3 regions of the Enterobacter sp. LM3 genome follow, and region 3 is predicted to be linked to each of the others. Evidence: predicted binding sites of a transcription regulator. Region 3 holds the regulator's gene; each other region holds the start of a gene.
What was found. Region 3 encodes CRP, which controls carbon source genes, mostly activating them, when cyclic AMP is high. Its sites were predicted from a motif close to ATGTGANNNNNNTCACAT; they were not measured.
Positions count from the first base shown of each region.

Region 1: the regulator CRP is predicted to act here: its motif matches at 3,249-3,266, upstream of yrbN (protein YrbN).
Region 2: the regulator CRP is predicted to act here: its motif matches at 3,541-3,558, upstream of aaeR (HTH-type transcriptional activator AaeR).

Region 1 is NZ_JBJURN010000016.1:85,643-91,543, forward strand. Features, by position in the region: gene mtr (tryptophan permease) at 1-1,137, opposite strand, end outside; gene ACJ9N4_RS16475 (DEAD/DEAH family ATP-dependent RNA helicase) at 1,280-3,169, opposite strand; gene yrbN (protein YrbN) at 3,162-3,242, opposite strand; gene nlpI (lipoprotein NlpI) at 3,350-4,234, opposite strand; gene pnp (polyribonucleotide nucleotidyltransferase) at 4,344-5,901, opposite strand, start outside.
Region 2 is NZ_JBJURN010000021.1:33,464-39,364, forward strand. Features, by position in the region: gene yhdP (AsmA2 domain-containing protein YhdP) at 1-182, shown strand, start outside; gene tldD (metalloprotease TldD) at 267-1,712, shown strand; gene ACJ9N4_RS18445 (YagU family protein) at 1,763-2,377, opposite strand; gene aaeR (HTH-type transcriptional activator AaeR) at 2,597-3,523, opposite strand; gene aaeX (p-hydroxybenzoic acid efflux pump operon protein AaeX) at 3,703-3,906, shown strand; gene aaeA (p-hydroxybenzoic acid efflux pump subunit AaeA) at 3,914-4,846, shown strand; gene aaeB (p-hydroxybenzoic acid efflux pump subunit AaeB) at 4,852-5,901, shown strand, end outside.
Region 3 is NZ_JBJURN010000022.1:53,975-59,875, reverse strand. Features, by position in the region: gene ACJ9N4_RS18830 (OsmC family protein) at 83-487, opposite strand; gene crp (cAMP-activated global transcriptional regulator CRP) at 800-1,432, shown strand; gene ACJ9N4_RS18820 (YccS/YhfK family putative transporter) at 1,491-3,578, shown strand; gene ACJ9N4_RS18815 (aspartate aminotransferase family protein) at 3,597-4,817, opposite strand; gene pabA (aminodeoxychorismate synthase component 2) at 4,904-5,467, opposite strand; gene ACJ9N4_RS18805 (putative adenosine monophosphate-protein transferase Fic) at 5,499-5,901, opposite strand, start outside.

The DNA.
Region 1 (5,901 bases), on a different contig from region 3:
GAATTTCGGGCTACCGAAGCGTTTACGCGATTTACGCGCCAGCAGTGCCGGGACAATTGCCGCCCAGATAGTCGCAGCCAACCCGGCATAGCCAATGGCGTACAGGAAACCGTTCGGCCACAGCAGACCACCGACAACCGGCGGCAGGAAGGTCAACAGCGCGGTTTTGAAACGCCCCATTGCCGAATCATCAAAGCCAAACAGATCCGCCAGATAATCAAACAGGCCCAGGGTTACGCCGAGGAAGGAACTCGCCACGGCAAAGTTGGAGAACACCACCAACAGCAGATCCAGACTGCGGCTGTTCAGTACCCCGCTCAGTGCCTGAACCAGCACATCAATGTTACCGCCCTTCTGTGCAATACCGATAAATTCAGGGCGCGGAATGTTACCCATCGTCCCCAGCAGCCAAATTACATACAGTCCCAGCGCCAGCAGCGTACCGTAGACCAGACACTTCACAATCGTACGCGGATCTTTGCCGTAATATTTCATCAGGCTCGGCACATTACCGTGATAGCCAAACGACGCCAGACAGAACGGCAAGGTCATCAACAGGTACGGCGTATAAGAGGTATTCACTTCTGCCACGTTAAACAGCGTCGCCGGGGTAACGTGCCCCAGCAGGCTGCCGAATGTCAGGAAGAAGGTAATGACCTTCGCACCCAGCACGATTGCCGTCATGCGACTGACCGCTTTGGTACTCAGCCAGACAATAAACGCCACGCCCAGCGCGAAGCATAGCCCCGCCAGACGGGCCGGGACGTTCAGCGACATCTCCGCAAAGGTATGGTGCAGAATCGAACCACTCGCAGAAATGTATGCGTAGGTGAGGATATAGAGCACAAATGCAATGGAGAGGCCGTTCACCAGGTTCCAGCCTTTGCCCAGCAGGTCTTTGGTGATGGTGTCGAAGCTCGAACCAATGCGGTAGTTCAGGTTAGCTTCGAGGATCATCAACCCGGAATGGAGCATGCAGAACCAGGTAAAGACCAGCGCCGCCAGCGACCAGAAGAACCACGCACCGGACATAACCACTGGCAGGGAAAACATCCCGGCACCAATGATGGTTCCGCCGATGATCACCACACCGCCAAGCAGCGAAGGTGACGTTTGGGTGGTGGTTAGTGTCGCCATACAGCCATTTCTCCAGTCAATAATGCGGTGATGCATTTTAATGTGCAGCACTGTACCAGTACAGGAGTACAAAAGGAATAAAAAAAGCCCCGATAGTGTTTATCGGGGCTGTATATTTTACTTTACGTCAGTTGCGTAAGGCTTACGCGTCACGGCGACGGCTTGAGCCTTCGTCACGACGTGGGCCACGGCTTTCGCGACGTTCGCCGGAGAAACGACGACCTTCACCACCGCGACCTTCGCTGCGACCGCCTTCACGACGTTCGCCACCGAAACCACGACCACCGCCACGACGTTCGCCACCACGGTCAGGACGTGGCTGTGCATCGCCCAGCAGCTGCATGTTCATCGGCTTGTTCAGGATACGGGTGCGAGTAAAGTGCTGCAGTACTTCGCCCGGCATACCTTTTGGCAGCTCGATGGTGGAGTGAGAACCGAACAGCTTGATGTTACCAATGTAACGGCTGCTGATGTCGCCTTCGTTAGCGATCGCGCCAACGATGTGACGAACTTCAACACCATCATCACGGCCAACTTCAATGCGGTACAGTTCCATTTCGCCAGCGTCACGACGCTCACGACGTGGACGGTCTTCACCGCCACGCTCTGGACGGTCACCACGTGGGCCACGGTCATTACGGTCGCCACGACGTTCGAAACGATCGTCACGGTCACGGAATTCACGCTTAGGACGCATCGGTGCATCTGGTGGCACGATCAGGCTACGTTCGCCCTGAGCCATTTTCAGCAGTGCTGCAGCCAGGGTTTCCATGTCCAGTTCTTCGCCTTCAGCAACAGGCTGGATCTGCGACAGCAGCGCACGGTACTGATCCAGATCGCTGCTTTCCAGCTGCTGCTGAACTTTGGCGGCGAATTTTTCCAGGCGGCGTTTGCCCAGCAGATCTGCGTTTGGCAGGTCAGCTTCTGGAATGGTCAGCTTCATAGTACGTTCGATGTTACGCAGCAGACGACGCTCGCGGTTCTCAACGAACAGCAGCGCACGGCCAGCACGACCTGCACGACCTGTACGGCCGATACGGTGAACGTAAGACTCGGAATCCATTGGGATGTCGTAGTTCACAACCAGGCTGATACGTTCAACGTCCAGCCCACGTGCTGCCACGTCGGTTGCAATCAGGATATCCAGACGACCGTCTTTCAGACGCTCCAGAGTCTGCTCACGCAGGGCCTGGTTCATGTCGCCGTTCAGCGCTGCGCTGTTGTAGCCGCTACGCTCCAGAGCTTCAGCCACTTCCAGGGTCGCGTTTTTGGTACGAACGAAGATAATCGCCGCATCAAAATCTTCCGCTTCCAGGAAACGTACCAGCGCTTCGTTTTTGCGCATGCCGTACACAGACCAGTAGCTCTGGCTGATGTCCGGGCGAGTGGTAACGCTGGACTGAATACGCACTTCCTGCGGCTCTTTCATGAAGCGGCGGGTAATGCGACGAATTGCTTCTGGCATGGTTGCAGAGAACAGTGCGGTCTGATGACCTTCCGGGATCTGCGCCATGATGGTTTCTACGTCTTCGATGAAGCCCATACGCAGCATTTCATCTGCTTCATCCAGTACCAGGCCGCTCAGTTTAGAGAGATCCAGAGTACCGCGCTTCAGGTGATCCAGCAGACGGCCCGGCGTACCGACAACAATCTGTGGACCCTGGCGCAGGGCACGTAACTGCACGTCATAACGCTGGCCGCCGTACAGGGCTACCACGTTTACGCCGCGCATATGTTTAGAGAATTCCGTCATTGCTTCTGCAACCTGAACAGCCAGTTCACGGGTTGGAGCCAGGACGAGGATCTGCGGAGCACGCAGATCGGGATCGATGTTGTTCAGCAGCGGCAGCGAGAACGCCGCAGTTTTACCGCTACCAGTCTGGGCCATGCCCAGCACGTCACGACCAGAGAGCAGATGTGGGATACATTCTGCCTGGATCGGAGATGGTTTTTCGTAACCCAGATCGTTAAGGGCTTCAAGGATAGGAGCCTTCAGGCCCAGATCTGCAAAAGTGGTTTCGAATTCAGCCATGTAGTACGAGTGCCTCAATGTCAATGGCGGCCAGTCTACTTAGCTCATCGTGAAAATGATCTGCAATTTTCATTGAAAAGTGTGAACCGGCTCAAATTAGATGTATTGACGAACAACAACGCCCTCACCAGTTAAGGTGATGGCAATCAAAAGATTACGGGCTGATGTTTATGTCGTCAGCTATTGCTGGTCCGATTCTGCCAGGTCGTCGTGCTCCTGGCCCAAGAGCGATAATTCCAACAATGCATAACGGTGCTCAACGAAGTTGTGTACGTTGTTAGCAACCGCTAATTTGAACAGTGCCGTAGCGCTGTCCTTATCCCCCAGACTTAGGTAGTACTTACCTAAATAGAAGTTGGTTTCACTGAGATGCTCAGCGAGCGAGGTGTTATCCGTTGCGTCCGCCTTGAGGCGTTCCATCAGCGTTGCTTCGCTAATGTTGCCCAGGTAGAACTCGACAATGTTCCATCCCCATTGTTCCTTGTCCGATTTATCGAAGCGCTGTTTCAGTGCTTCTTTGGCCTGCTTCTCATCAAGCTTTCGCTCAACGATGTAAAGCCACAGGCTACGGAAAGGATCATTAGGATCGTCATGATAAAACGCCAGCAGATCATCTTGCGCTAACTTATCACGACCGCCGTAATACAATGCGATACCGCGATTCAAGTGCGCGTAGTTGTAAGTTGGATCAAGCTCAAGTACAGAATCAAACGCTTCATAGGCAGCATCAAAATTGCCTGCCTGCGTTAAATAAATGCCTAAGTAGTTGAATACTTCAGGCATATCAGGTCGGATAGCCAGCGCTTGTGAGAAATCATTCCGCGCTAATGCCCTCAGACCGAGACTATCATACAACACTCCGCGCTCATATAAAAGCTGTGCGCGTTCGTCATCGGTTAAAGCCCGACTGGCAAGAATTTGTTCCATGCGTGCCAGAATCACTTCCTGCTGCAAAGTCGGTTGCAATGGCACTGCGAGGACTTCGCTCTTACGCCAGGCAGAGTTGCTGCATCCTGCCAGCGTTAAAGCTGTCGCAACGAAACACCAGCGCAAAAAAGGCTTCATTTCCCACTCCCGAAGACAACAATTGGATGAACGTCCTGTCCCCCGGCGGCTTAACAAGGCGTCCTGCCTGATAATAGGCCCTCCGCAATGCGGAGGGCAAATGGCAACCTTACTCGCCTTGCTGTTCTGCGGCCTGTGCTTCTGGCGCAGCAGCTGGCTGAGACTGCTCGGTTGCTTCTTTAATGCTCAGACGGATACGGCCCTGACGGTCAACTTCCAGAACCTTAACCGGTACTTCCTGACCCATCTGCAGGTAATCGGTCACTTTCTCAACGCGCTTGTCAGCGATCTGAGAGATGTGTACCAGACCTTCTTTACCGCCACCGATGGCAACGAATGCGCCAAAGTCAACGATACGGGTCACTTTACCATTGTAGATGCGGCCCACTTCGATTTCTGCAGTAATTTCTTCGATGCGACGAATAGCAAATTTCGCTTTCTCGCCGTCGGTTGCTGCGATCTTCACAGTACCGTCATCTTCGATTTCGATGGTGGTGCCCGTTTCTTCGGTCAGAGCACGGATAACGGAACCGCCCTTACCGATAACATCTTTGATCTTGTCTGGATTGATCTTGATGGTGTGGATACGTGGAGCGAATTCAGAGATATCACCGCGTGGTGCGTTGATTGCCTGTTCCATCACACCCAGGATGTGCAGACGCGCACCTTTAGCCTGGTTCAGAGCAACCTGCATGATCTCTTTGGTGATACCTTCAATTTTGATATCCATCTGCAGCGCAGAGATACCGTCGCGGGAACCCGCTACTTTGAAGTCCATATCGCCCAGGTGGTCTTCGTCGCCCAGAATGTCAGACAGAACAACAAAGTTGTCGCCTTCTTTCACCAGACCCATTGCGATACCCGCAACAGCGGCTTTGATTGGCACGCCTGCATCCATCAGCGCCAGAGATGCGCCACACACGGAAGCCATTGAAGAAGAACCGTTGGATTCGGTGATTTCAGAAACCACACGAACGGTGTACGGGAATTTATCAGCTTCTGGCATCACAGCCAGCACGCCGCGCTTCGCCAGACGACCGTGACCAATTTCACGACGCTTCGGTGAACCCACCATACCGGTTTCACCTACGGAGTACGGAGGGAAGTTATAGTGGAACAGGAAGCTATCAGTGCGCTCGCCCATCAGTTCATCGATGATCTGTGCGTCACGTGCGGTACCCAGCGTTGCGGTAACCAGCGCCTGAGTTTCGCCACGGGTGAACAGTGCAGAACCGTGAGTACGTGGCAGCACGCCAGTACGAACGTCCAGACCACGGATCATGTCTTTTTCGCGGCCATCGATACGCGGCTCGCCTGCCAGTACGCGGCTACGAACAACGTTTTTCTCGATAGCGTGCAGGATTTCACCGAGTTCGTTAGCGTCCAGCGCTTCGTCTTCAGCAACCAGCGTCGCGATGGTTTCAGACTTGATCACGTCAACCTGAGCATAACGCTCCTGTTTGTCGGTGATGCGGTAAGCATCGCTCAGACGAGATTCTGCCAGTGCCGCAACGCGTGCATTCAGCACGTCGTTAACCGCTTCTGGCTGCCAGTCCCAACGTGGTTTACCGGCTTCTTTCACCAGTTCGTTGATGTTCTGGATAACAACCTGCTGCTGGTCGTGGCCAAATACCACAGCACCCAGCATCTGGTCTTCGCTCAGCAGT
Region 2 (5,901 bases), on a different contig from region 3:
TGGGTGTTGCGACGGCCTTTGTGGTGAACCCGATAATCGGGGCGGCAGTGTTCGCCGCCAGCAAGGTGCTGGGGCCGCTGTGGAGCAAAGTGTCTATTCTGCGCTACCGCATTACGGGGCCAGTGGATAAACCGCAGATTAATGAAGTGCTGCGCCAGCCGCGCAAAGATGCACAGCAATGATTTGACGTGGGCAGGTAATTGCCTCACTCTCAATAAATATGATCTTTATACCGCCCCGGGCGGCAACGAACGAGTAGCAATACGATGAGTCTGAACCTGGTAAGTGAACATTTGCTCGCAGCGAACGGCCTGAGCCATCAGAACCTGTTCTCCATTCTCGGTCAACTGACCGAACGCCGTCTCGACTACGGCGATCTCTATTTCCAGTCGAGCTATCACGAATCCTGGGTTTTAGAAGACAGCATCATCAAAGATGGCTCTTATAACATCGATCAGGGCGTCGGCGTGCGCGCCGTCAGCGGCGAGAAAACGGGTTTTGCCTATGCCGACCAGATTAGCCTGAACGCACTGGAGCAGAGTGCGCAGGCCGCGCGTACCATCGTGCGTGAAACCGGCGATGGTCGCGTGAAAACGCTGGGTGAAGTGCAGCACTCTGCACTCTATACCAGCATCGACCCGCTGCAGAGCATGAGCCGCGAGGAGAAGCTGGATATCCTGCGTCGCGTGGACAACGTCGCGCGCGCTACGGATAAACGCGTGCAGGAAGTGTCTGCCAGCCTGAGCGGTGTATATGAACTGATTCTGGTAGCCGCAACCGACGGTACGCTGGCAGCAGATGTGCGCCCGCTGGTACGTCTTTCCATCAGTGTACAGGTGGAAGATGACGGCAAGCGTGAGCGCGGCTCAAGCGGCGGCGGCGGTCGTTTTGGTTATGACTGGTTCCTGGGCGATGTCGACGGTGAAGTGCGCGCGGACGCGTGGGCGAAAGAGGCCGTGCGTATGGCGCTGGTCAATCTCTCTGCGGTCGCCGCTCCGGCGGGCACATTGCCGGTGGTTCTGGGCGCGGGCTGGCCGGGGGTGCTGCTGCACGAAGCGGTGGGGCATGGCCTGGAAGGTGATTTTAACCGTCGCGGCACTTCTGTATTCAGCGGGCAGATGGGTCAGCTTGTCTCTTCTGAACTCTGTACCATCGTGGATGACGGTACGATGCGTGACCGTCGTGGCTCTGTGGCAATTGATGATGAAGGTACGCCTGGCCAGTACAACGTGCTGATCGAAAACGGTGTGCTGAAAGGCTACATGCAGGACAAACTCAACGCACGCCTGATGGGCGTTGCGCCAACGGGCAACGGTCGTCGCGAATCTTACGCGCACCTGCCGATGCCGCGTATGACCAACACCTACATGCTGCCGGGCAAATCCACGCCGCAGGAGATTATCGAGTCCGTGGATTACGGTATCTTCGCGCCAAACTTTGGCGGCGGTCAGGTGGATATCACCTCCGGTAAGTTTGTCTTCTCCACTTCAGAGGCCTATCTGATTGAGAAGGGTAAAGTGACCAAAGCGGTAAAAGGCGCAACCCTGATTGGCTCCGGTATTGAAGCCATGCAGCAAATCTCTATGGTCGGTAACGACCTGAAGCTGGATAACGGTGTGGGCGTCTGCGGTAAAGAGGGCCAGAGCCTGCCAGTGGGCGTCGGTCAGCCAACGCTGAAAGTGGATAATCTGACGGTGGGCGGTACCGCCTGATCGGAAGCAGTATGAAAAAAAGGCGCTACTCAAAAAGTAGCGCCTTTTTTTTAACGTAAATGCTCTAACGGGATTTCAGGATCCGGCTCGTGAGTGATGCGGTTGCGCAGATCACGACGAATAATTTCAATTGACCAGAACCAGACCAGATGACCTACGATTTCTGAAACGTGTTCGTACCACGGAAGATCAAAGAGCGGTGGGGTAAGCCCCATCAGCGGGAATGAGATCATGTGGACAAACAGCTGAGCTAATGCACCGGCCAGCAGGCCTTGCCAGAGTTTTATTTTCGGGAAGACTTCTGCAACTATGCAATAACCTACGGCAAAGACGATTGAGAAAATAATATGCGTCACGCCAACCCAGTTAAATATATGTCCGGCAAATGTATAAACGGCCGCGTTAGGATCAATAATCCCCAGCCAGTCGCGCAGAAATACATATGGTGGGTTTAAAAAATTGCGTGAGCAATCGATCTGACCTGCTGCTCTTATTAGTTGTTCTGGCCCGCATGCACCGGTGAATAAATCGATGGGACTACGTGGTGGAAGCGGGACTTCAGCCCCCCATTTTACAAATGCGGAGACAATCCCTGCAATCAGGCCAATGAACGCGGCGAGTCCGTAGCGCCTCCGTGAAGGCGGTGTCATTTCAAATAGATTCATTGTTATTCCTTGTTTAAAGTGATCCTGAGAAATATATTTTTATTGTTTATATGTATAACAAAAATATAACAGTCTGAATTTCAGACGACTACAAGATAAATGACGGGTGGCAAAAGTGTCAATTAACTATTCCTGATAGTCGGGAAGGGGAATTCCTGAATGACTGCTATAGTCATTCAGAGAATATTCATGCCAGATATTCGTTCAGGCGCTGTTGAATTACTCCTTCCTTCTCCCCCGCATTTCCTGGAACAGTTCCGCCACTTTCACAAAATACTCAGTCAGATAGTTGATGCAGACCTGTACTTTGAGCGGCAGCTTGTCTTTCTCTGTATACAGAGCGTAGACCGGGCGCGGATCGGACTGATAGCGCGGGAACAGGATCTCCAGCTCACCGCTGTTGATCTCGTTGATCACCCACATCAACGGTACGTAGGCGATCCCGGCACCGGCAACCAGCCAGCGGGAGAGGGTCATTGGATCGTTGGTCACGAACCGGCCTTCAGGGAGCAGTCTGGTAGAAAGTCCTTCCGGAGCAATCAGCTCAAATTCATTATCCGGACGCACGCTGTATCCCAGCCAGGAGTGGTTACTGAGGTCGGCGGGTTTTTCTGGTATGCCGTACTGCGCCAGATAGCTTTTCGAGGCGCAAACCACCATTGGCATACTGCCCAGCCGACGAGAGAAGAGGCTGGAGTCCTGCAATGCGCCTACGCGGATCACCACATCCAGACCATCGGCAATCAGATCCGGGGCCGGAATGCCCGTCACCAGATTGACGGTTAACCCCGGATACTCTTTAAGCATTTCTGCGGTCATGGCAGCGAGAACATTTTGTGCCATAGTTGAAGAACAACCAATGCGCAGGGTGCCGATAGGCGTGTTGTTAAAGGCGTAGAGCTGCTCGTGAACATCCTGCACTTCATGCAGCATGCGGCGACAGCCCTGATAGTAAATTTTACCCGCCTCCGTCAGTCCAATGCTGCGGGTACTGCGGTTGAGCAGCTTGACCTGAAGCTCATCTTCCAGTTTTGACACCGTCTGGCTGATGGAAGAGACGCTCATCTGAAGTTGCCGTGCTGCGGCGGTAAAAGAGCCAAGTTCAACCACTTTGGCAAAGACCGACATGCGTTTTAAACGTTCCATTATTCACTCTGGCTTAAAAGTGATTTAGATCACATATTATAGATAACAGCATAACAGTTACGTTAATATATTATTAATTACATAACGACTGCGCCACTCTCGCCCGGCGTTTCTTGCTCTTCTGCGGTGGCGTGCGCTAAAAAAATCTGTCGCCTGCACTCTCTCTTATCAAGGTCAACATGAGTCTGTTTCCCGTTATCGTGGTGTTCGGTTTGTCGTTCCCACCGATATTCTTTGAGCTTCTTTTATCACTGGCGATTTTCTGGCTGGTGCGCAGGGTGCTGGTCCCTACCGGGATCTACGATTTCGTCTGGCATCCTGCATTGTTCAATACCGCGCTGTATTGCTGCCTGTTTTACCTGATATCGCGCCTGTTTGTCTGAGGTTGATGTGAAAACGCTAACAAGAAAAATCTCCCGTACCGCCATCACAATGGCATTGGTTACCCTCGCGTTCATCGCTATCTTTCGCGCCTGGGTTTATTACACCGAATCACCGTGGACGCGCGATGCGCGTTTCAGCGCCGATGTGGTGGCGATTGCCCCTGATGTGGCCGGGCTTATCACCGCGGTGAACGTACACGACAACCAGCTGGTGAAAAAAGACCAGGTGCTGTTCACTATCGACCAGCCTCGTTATCAGAAAGCGCTGGAAGAATCAGAAGCAGACGTGGCCTATTACCAGGCGCTGGCCGCTGAAAAACGTCGTGAGGCCGGTCGTCGCAACCAGCTGGGTGTCCAGGCGATGTCCCGCGAAGAGATTGATCAGTCCAACAACGTGCTGCAAACCGTACTGCATCAGTTAGCGAAAGCCGAAGCGATGCGCGATCTGGCAAGGCTGGATCTGGAGCGTACGGTTATTCGCGCACCTTCGGATGGCTGGATAACCAACCTCAACGTCTATACCGGTGAATTTATTACCCGCGGCTCGACTGCCGTGGCGCTGGTGAAACAGAACTCCTTCTACGTGCTTGCCTATATGGAAGAAACCAAGCTTGAAGGGGTGCGTCCGGGCTATCGCGCGGAGATCACGCCGCTCGGCAGCAACCGCGTATTTAAAGGTACTGTGGATAGCGTTGCTGCCGGTGTCACGAACGCCAGCAGTACCAACGACAAGAAAGGGATGGCGACGGTAGATTCCAATCTGGAATGGGTACGTCTGGCACAGCGTGTGCCGGTGCGTATCCATCTGGATGAACAGCAGGGCAACCTGTGGCCTGCGGGTACTACGGCAACTGTGGTCATTACTGGTGCAAAGGATCGCGATGCCAGCCAGGATTCCATCTTCCGTAAAATAGCGCATCGCCTGCGTGAGTTTGGTTAATCGTTATGGGTATCTTTTCCATCGCCAGCCAGCACATCCGCTTCGCCGTGAAGCTGGCGTGTGCCATCGTGCTGGCGCTGTTTGTCGGCTTTCACTTCCAGCTGGAAACGCCACGCTGGGCGGTGCTGACGGCAGCGATTGTCGCGGCAGGCCCTGCATTTGCGGCGGGGGGAGAACCCTACTCCGGCGCGATTCGCTACCGTGGGATGTTGCGTATCGTCGGGACGTTTATCGGTTGTATTGCGGCACTCGCCATTATTATTCTGATGATCCGCACGCCGCTGTTGATGCTGATGGTGTGCTGTATCTGGGCGGGCTTCTGCACCTGGATCTCCTCCCTGGTAAAAGTGGAAAACTCCTATGCCTGGGGGCTCTCCGGCTATACCGCACTGATTATCATCATTACCATCCAGGCCAACCCGCTGCTCGCGCCACAGTTTGCCGTGGAGCGTTGTAGCGAAATTGTCATTGGCATCGTCTGCGCCATCGTGGCTGACCTGCTTTTCTCACCGCGCTCCATCAAGCAGGAAGTGGATCGCGAGCTGGATGCGTTAATTGTTTCCCAGTACCAACTGATGCAGCTGTGCATTGCGCATGGTGACAAAATTGAGGTCGATAAAGCCTGGGGTGGGCTGGTGCGCCGCACAACGGCCCTGGATGGGATGCGCAGTAACCTGAACATGGAGTCCTCTCGCTGGGCGCGTGCTAACCGCCGCCTTAAAGCGATCAATACCGTCGCCTTAACGCTGATTACACAGGCGTGTGAAACGTATCTGATTCAAAACACCCGCCCTGAAGCGATAACCGATACTTTCCGTGAGCTGTTTGCCGAGCCGGTAGAGACGGTGCAGGACGTGCATAAACAGCTCAAGCGTATGCGACGGGTGATCGCCTGGACCGGGGAGCGCGACACCCCGGTGACGATTTACACCTGGGTCGGCGCGGCGACGCGCTATCTGTTGCTTAAACGTGGCGTGATCGGCAATGCCAAAATCAGTGCCGCTGAAGAGGAAGTGTTACAGGGAGAAGTGGTGATCAAAGCAGAGTCGGCCGAG
Region 3 (5,901 bases):
GAAGAAAAAAATTACTGGGGAACCCTCAGCCCCGTGGGAGAGGGTTACGGTGAGGGCATCTACGCGCACGATGCCCCCGACTTCACGCCTCAATCACTTCATACGAATGCGTGATTTTTACCGCTTTCTCCAGCATTAACGCCACAGAGCAGTATTTTTCAGCCGAAAGATCGACCGCGCGTGATACCGCCGCGTCCTTCAGCGCTGTGCCAGTAACAACAAAATGCAGGTTGATGTGCGTAAACAGGCGCGGTGCCTCTTCGCGACGTTCGGACGTGAGCTTGACTTCGCAGCCGGTCACGTCGTGACGGCCTTTTTGCAAAATCGACACCACGTCGATGGCACTGCATCCACCAGCGGCCATCAGCACCATCTCCATTGGACTTGGCGCTTTATCGCCGGAGTTACCATCCATCAAAATCTGGTGCCCGGAAGCGGATTCGCCCAGGAACGTTAAACCTTCAACCCATTTCACACGCGCTTGCATATATTCCTTAACTCCAACGTTGCATTTTTGGTGACAGATTACGCGCGCGTTACATTTCTCGCAATGGAAGGCGACCTGCGTCATGCTGAAGCGAGACACCAGGAGACACGCGGCGAAAGCTATGCTAAAACACTCAGGATGCTACAGTAATACATTGACGTTACACATGTATGCAGAGGACATCAAACTTTACTGGCTGCGAAACGTTACGACAGCCGACTTCCCAGGTATGGGTAAGAATTCGATTGCAACCCCAGAGTCAGGATGCGATTTATGACTCTGGAGACAGCTTATAACAGAGGATAACAGCGCATGGTGCTTGGCAAACCGCAAACAGACCCGACTCTCGAATGGTTCTTGTCTCATTGCCACATTCATAAGTACCCATCGAAGAGCACGCTGATTCACCAGGGTGAAAAAGCGGAAACGTTGTATTACATCGTCAAAGGCTCGGTGGCAGTGCTGATCAAAGATGAAGAAGGGAAAGAGATGATCCTTTCTTATCTGAACCAGGGCGATTTCATCGGCGAACTGGGCCTGTTTGAAGAAGGCCAGGAACGTAGTGCCTGGGTTCGTGCAAAAACAGCATGTGAAGTGGCTGAAATCTCCTACAAGAAATTCCGTCAGTTGATCCAGGTTAACCCGGACATCCTGATGCGTCTTTCTTCCCAGATGGCTCGCCGTCTGCAGGTTACGTCTGAGAAAGTGGGCAACCTTGCCTTCCTCGACGTGACCGGTCGTATCGCGCAGACGCTGCTGAACCTGGCGAAACAACCAGATGCCATGACCCACCCGGACGGTATGCAAATTAAAATCACCCGTCAGGAAATTGGTCAGATCGTCGGTTGCTCTCGTGAAACAGTGGGTCGTATCCTGAAAATGCTGGAAGACCAGAATCTGATCTCCGCGCACGGTAAAACCATCGTGGTTTACGGAACTCGTTAATTCCGGCCAAACGGCGTGTCATCGCAAGGTGTCACGCCGTTTTTGTCTCTATTCCCCCATGTGGCGCAGGCTGATCTACCACCCGGAAGTTAACTATGCACTGCGACAAACGCTGGTGTTGTGCCTTCCTGTGGCCGTGGGTTTGATCCTCGGACACCTTCAACAGGGTCTGCTGTTTTCTCTCGTTCCCGCCTGCTGCAACATCGCCGGTCTGGACACGCCCCATAAGCGATTTTTCAAACGTCTGATTATTGGTGGCTGCCTGTTTGCTGGCTGTAGCCTCGCCGTGCAACTCCTGCTGACCCGCGATATCCCGCTGCCGCTGATTTTAACCGTGCTGGCGATGACGCTGGGAGTAACGGCTGAAATCAGCTCACTGCATGCCCGCCTGCTACCTGCCTCGCTGATTGCGGCCATCTTTACCCTTAGCCTCGCGGGTAATATGCCGGTGTGGGAGCCGCTGCTGATCTACGCTCTCGGCACGCTATGGTACGGGTTGTTTAACTGGTTCTGGTTCTGGATGTGGCGGGAACAGCCGCTGCGCGAATCCCTGAGCCTGCTCTATATCCTGCTGGCGGATTACTGTGAAGCAAAGTACACCCTGCTCACCCAGCACACCGATCCGGAAAAATCACTGCCGCCGCTGCTGGCACGCCAGCAGAAAGTGGTGGATCTCATCAGCCAGTGTTACCAACAGCTACATATGCTCGCCGCCAATAAAAACCATGAGTACAAACGGCTGCTCCGCGTATTCCAGGTGGGGCTGGATCTGCAGGAGCATATCTCGGTAAGCCTGCATCAGCCGCAGGAGGTGCAGAAGCTGGTCGAGCGCAGCCACGCAGAAGCGGTGATCCGCTGGAACGCGCAAACCGTTGCCGCGCGCCTTCGCGTGCTGGCGGACGATATTCTGTATCACCGCTACCCGACGCGCTTCAACATGGACAAACAGCTCGGTGCGCTGGAAAAAATTGCCCGTCAGCATGCGGATAACCCGGTCGGGCAGTTTGCCGCATGGCATTTCAGCCGCATCGCGCGCGTGCTACGCACCCAGCGGCCACTCTATCCACGCGACCTGATGGCCGATAAACAAAAGCGTCTGCCGCTACTGCCTGCCCTCAGAAGCTATTTATCCCTGAAATCCGCCGCCCTGCGCAACGCCGCGCGGATCAGCGTCATGCTCAGCATCGCCAGCCTGATGGGTGTGGCGCTGCATCTGCCGAAACCGTACTGGATCTTAATGACCATACTGTTTGTCACGCAGAACGGTTATGGCGCAACGCGGGTGCGTATTCTGCACCGGGCGGGCGGTACAATGGCGGGGCTGATTATTGCAGGCGTGACGCTACACTTTCACGTCCCGGAAGGGTATACGCTGGTGGGCATGCTGGCGATAACGCTGGTGAGCTATCTGATCATCCGCAAGAACTACGGCTGGGCGATGGTGGGCTTTACCGTAACTGCGGTGTATACCCTGCAGCTGCTCACGCTGAACGGCGAACAGTTTATTATTGCCAGGCTGGTGGATACGCTGATTGGCTGTCTGATTGCTTTTGGCGGCATGGTCTGGCTGTGGCCGCAATGGCAAAGCGGGTTACTCAGGCAGAACGCCCATGATGCACTGGAAGCAGACCAGCAGGCGATCCGCTTAATACTGAGCGACGACCCGCAACCCTCCCCGCTGGCGTACCAGCGAATGAGGGTTAATCAGGCACATAATGCCCTGTTTAACTCCCTTAACCAGGCCATGCTGGAACCGGGCTTTAACTCGAATTATCTGGCAGACATGAAGCTGTGGGTAACCCACAGCCAGTTTATCGTCGAGCATATCAACGCCATGACCACGCTCGCACGCGAGCATACGATGCTGACGCCGGATCTGGCACAACGCTATTTGCAGTCGTGTGAAATTGCCCTGCAGCGCTGTCAGCAGCGTCTGGAGTATGACGCGCCGGGAGAAACGGGAGATGCAAACATTCTGGAAGCGCCGGAAACGCTGACCCACGGACCGATGAGCACCCTGGAGCAGCATTTGCAGCGCATTCTGGGGCATTTGAACACCATGCACACCATTTCGTCGGTGGCATGGCGTCAGCGTCCGCATCACGGCATATGGCTAACGCGTGTGTTAAAGCGGACGCCATATTGATTGCGTCGGGCAATGAGGTTATCCCCGGACTATCTTCCCGACCGCTGCGGCAAAGCGGTTTAACCCCTCTTCAATATCTTTCTCTGCCACCACCAGCGACGGCGCAAAGCGCATCACGTCTGGCCCGGCATTAAGCACCATCACCCCTTCGTGGGCTGCGGCATGCAGGAAATCGCGCGCACGGCCTTTGTATTGCGGCTTCAGCTCGGCACCAATCAACAACCCCATACCGCGGATCTCGCTGAACACGTCATACTGGTCGTCAATCTGTTGCAGATGCTTCACAAACAGCTCACGCTTCGCACTTACGCCATCAAGCACTTCAGGTGTGTTGATGATATCGAACGCGGCACCCGCAACGGCGCAGGCCAGCGGGTTTCCGCCGTAGGTCGAACCGTGGGAACCCACGTGGAACGCAGAGGCGATATCCTGGGTGGTGAGCACCGCACTGACCGGGAAGCCACCGCCGAGCGCTTTAGCGCTGGTCAGAATATCGGGGGTTACGCCGTAATGCATGTAGGCGAACAAATCGCCGGTACGCCCCATCCCGCTCTGTACTTCGTCAAACACCAGCAACGCCTGATGCGCATCGCACAGCTCGCGCAGCCCCTTCAGGAATTCCGGGGTTGCAGCCGTGACGCCACCTTCACCCTGAATTGGCTCCACGACCACCGCGCAGGTGTGATCGTCCATGACCGCTTTCACCGCGTGCAGATCGTTAAACGGCACGTGGATAATGTCGGCCGGTTTGGGACCAAAGCCGTCGGAGTACTTCGGCTGGCCGCCAACGGAAACGGTAAACAGTGAGCGTCCGTGGAACGCGTTATGGAAGGCAATGATTTTGGTTTTGTACGGGCTGTGACGCGTTGAGGCGTAGTAACGTGCCAGTTTGAATGCGGTTTCGTTGGCTTCAGTGCCAGAGTTCATAAACAGCACACGCTCAGCAAACGTCGCATCGATTATCTTACGCCCCAGGCGCAAAGCCGGTTCGTTGGTAAAGACGTTGCTGGTGTGCCACAGGGTTTCTCCCTGAGTTTTCAGCGCCTCCACCAGCGCAGGATGACAATGACCCAGCGCCGTCACCGCAATCCCACCGGCGAAATCTACGTACTCTTTACCCTGCTGATCCCAGACGCGACTGCCTTTTCCTTTCACCGGGATAAACTCAGCCGGAGCATAAATTGGCAGAATGACTTCATCAAATGTTGCGCGGGTGATTGCTGGTTGTTCAGTTGCCATGTCATGACCATCCATTTTATGTCACATTGATTGTGAAAATATAATCACAAAATATGCATAAAAAATCACAACAAGGCAATAGATATTCAGCGATTAAGGAAATTCGCCAGCAGCTGGTGGCCCTGTTCGCTCAGAATACTCTCCGGGTGGAACTGCACCCCTTCAAGATCCCATTCACGGTGGCGAATCCCCATGATCTCCTGCGTTTCACTCCAGGCAGTCACGTCAAAACAGGCGGGCAGGGTTGGCGGATCAATGACCAGAGAATGGTAGCGGGTGACGGTTAACGGATTATTTAACCCCGTGAACACGCCAGTACCCGTGTGGGTAACCGGTGCCGTTTTGCCGTGCATCACTGTGGCCGCGCGAACGATGGTCGCACCAAAGACCTGAGCAATGGCCTGATGACCCAGGCAGACGCCCAGGATCGGTAGCTTACCCGCATAGTGGCGGATAACGTCCAGAGAGATACCGGACTCCGACGGGGTACACGGCCCTGGCGAGATGACAATTTTCTGCGGGGCCAGCGTTTCAATCTCTGCCAGGCTGATGTCGTCATTACGGCGAACAACGACCTCTGCACCCAGTTCGCAGAAATACTGGTAAAGGTTCCAGGTGAAGGAATCGTAGTTATCAATCAGCAGGATCATGGCGGCTCCAGAACAAAAAGGCCGCTCTATTCTACTCAGTTTCCCGTGCTTCGCTCACCACTTTGCGAAAGATCGCGCTCAGGGCCGTCAAATCCCCCATTGCTCCGTTCTGATTGGCACGCTTCCAGTGGGCCGGATCGATATCGCGCCAGTCCAGCAAGTAACTGGCGTGGATAGCCAGTTGTTCAAAGAAAATGCGCTGTGCAATACCATTACCGCTCATAAAAGGATGCAGCATGTTAATTTCACAATAGTAGTGGCTGATCCTGGCAATAAACGCCTCTTTTCCACATCCCACCAGATAACCTTCATTTTCCAGTTTTTCCATCAATTCGTTACCGGCTTTCTCGATGTAGTCAAAGTGGCAAAACAGGATATCGCCCTTAGAAATATCGACGCGACGGTACTTGCCTGCATTCTCCACGAGTCCGTGA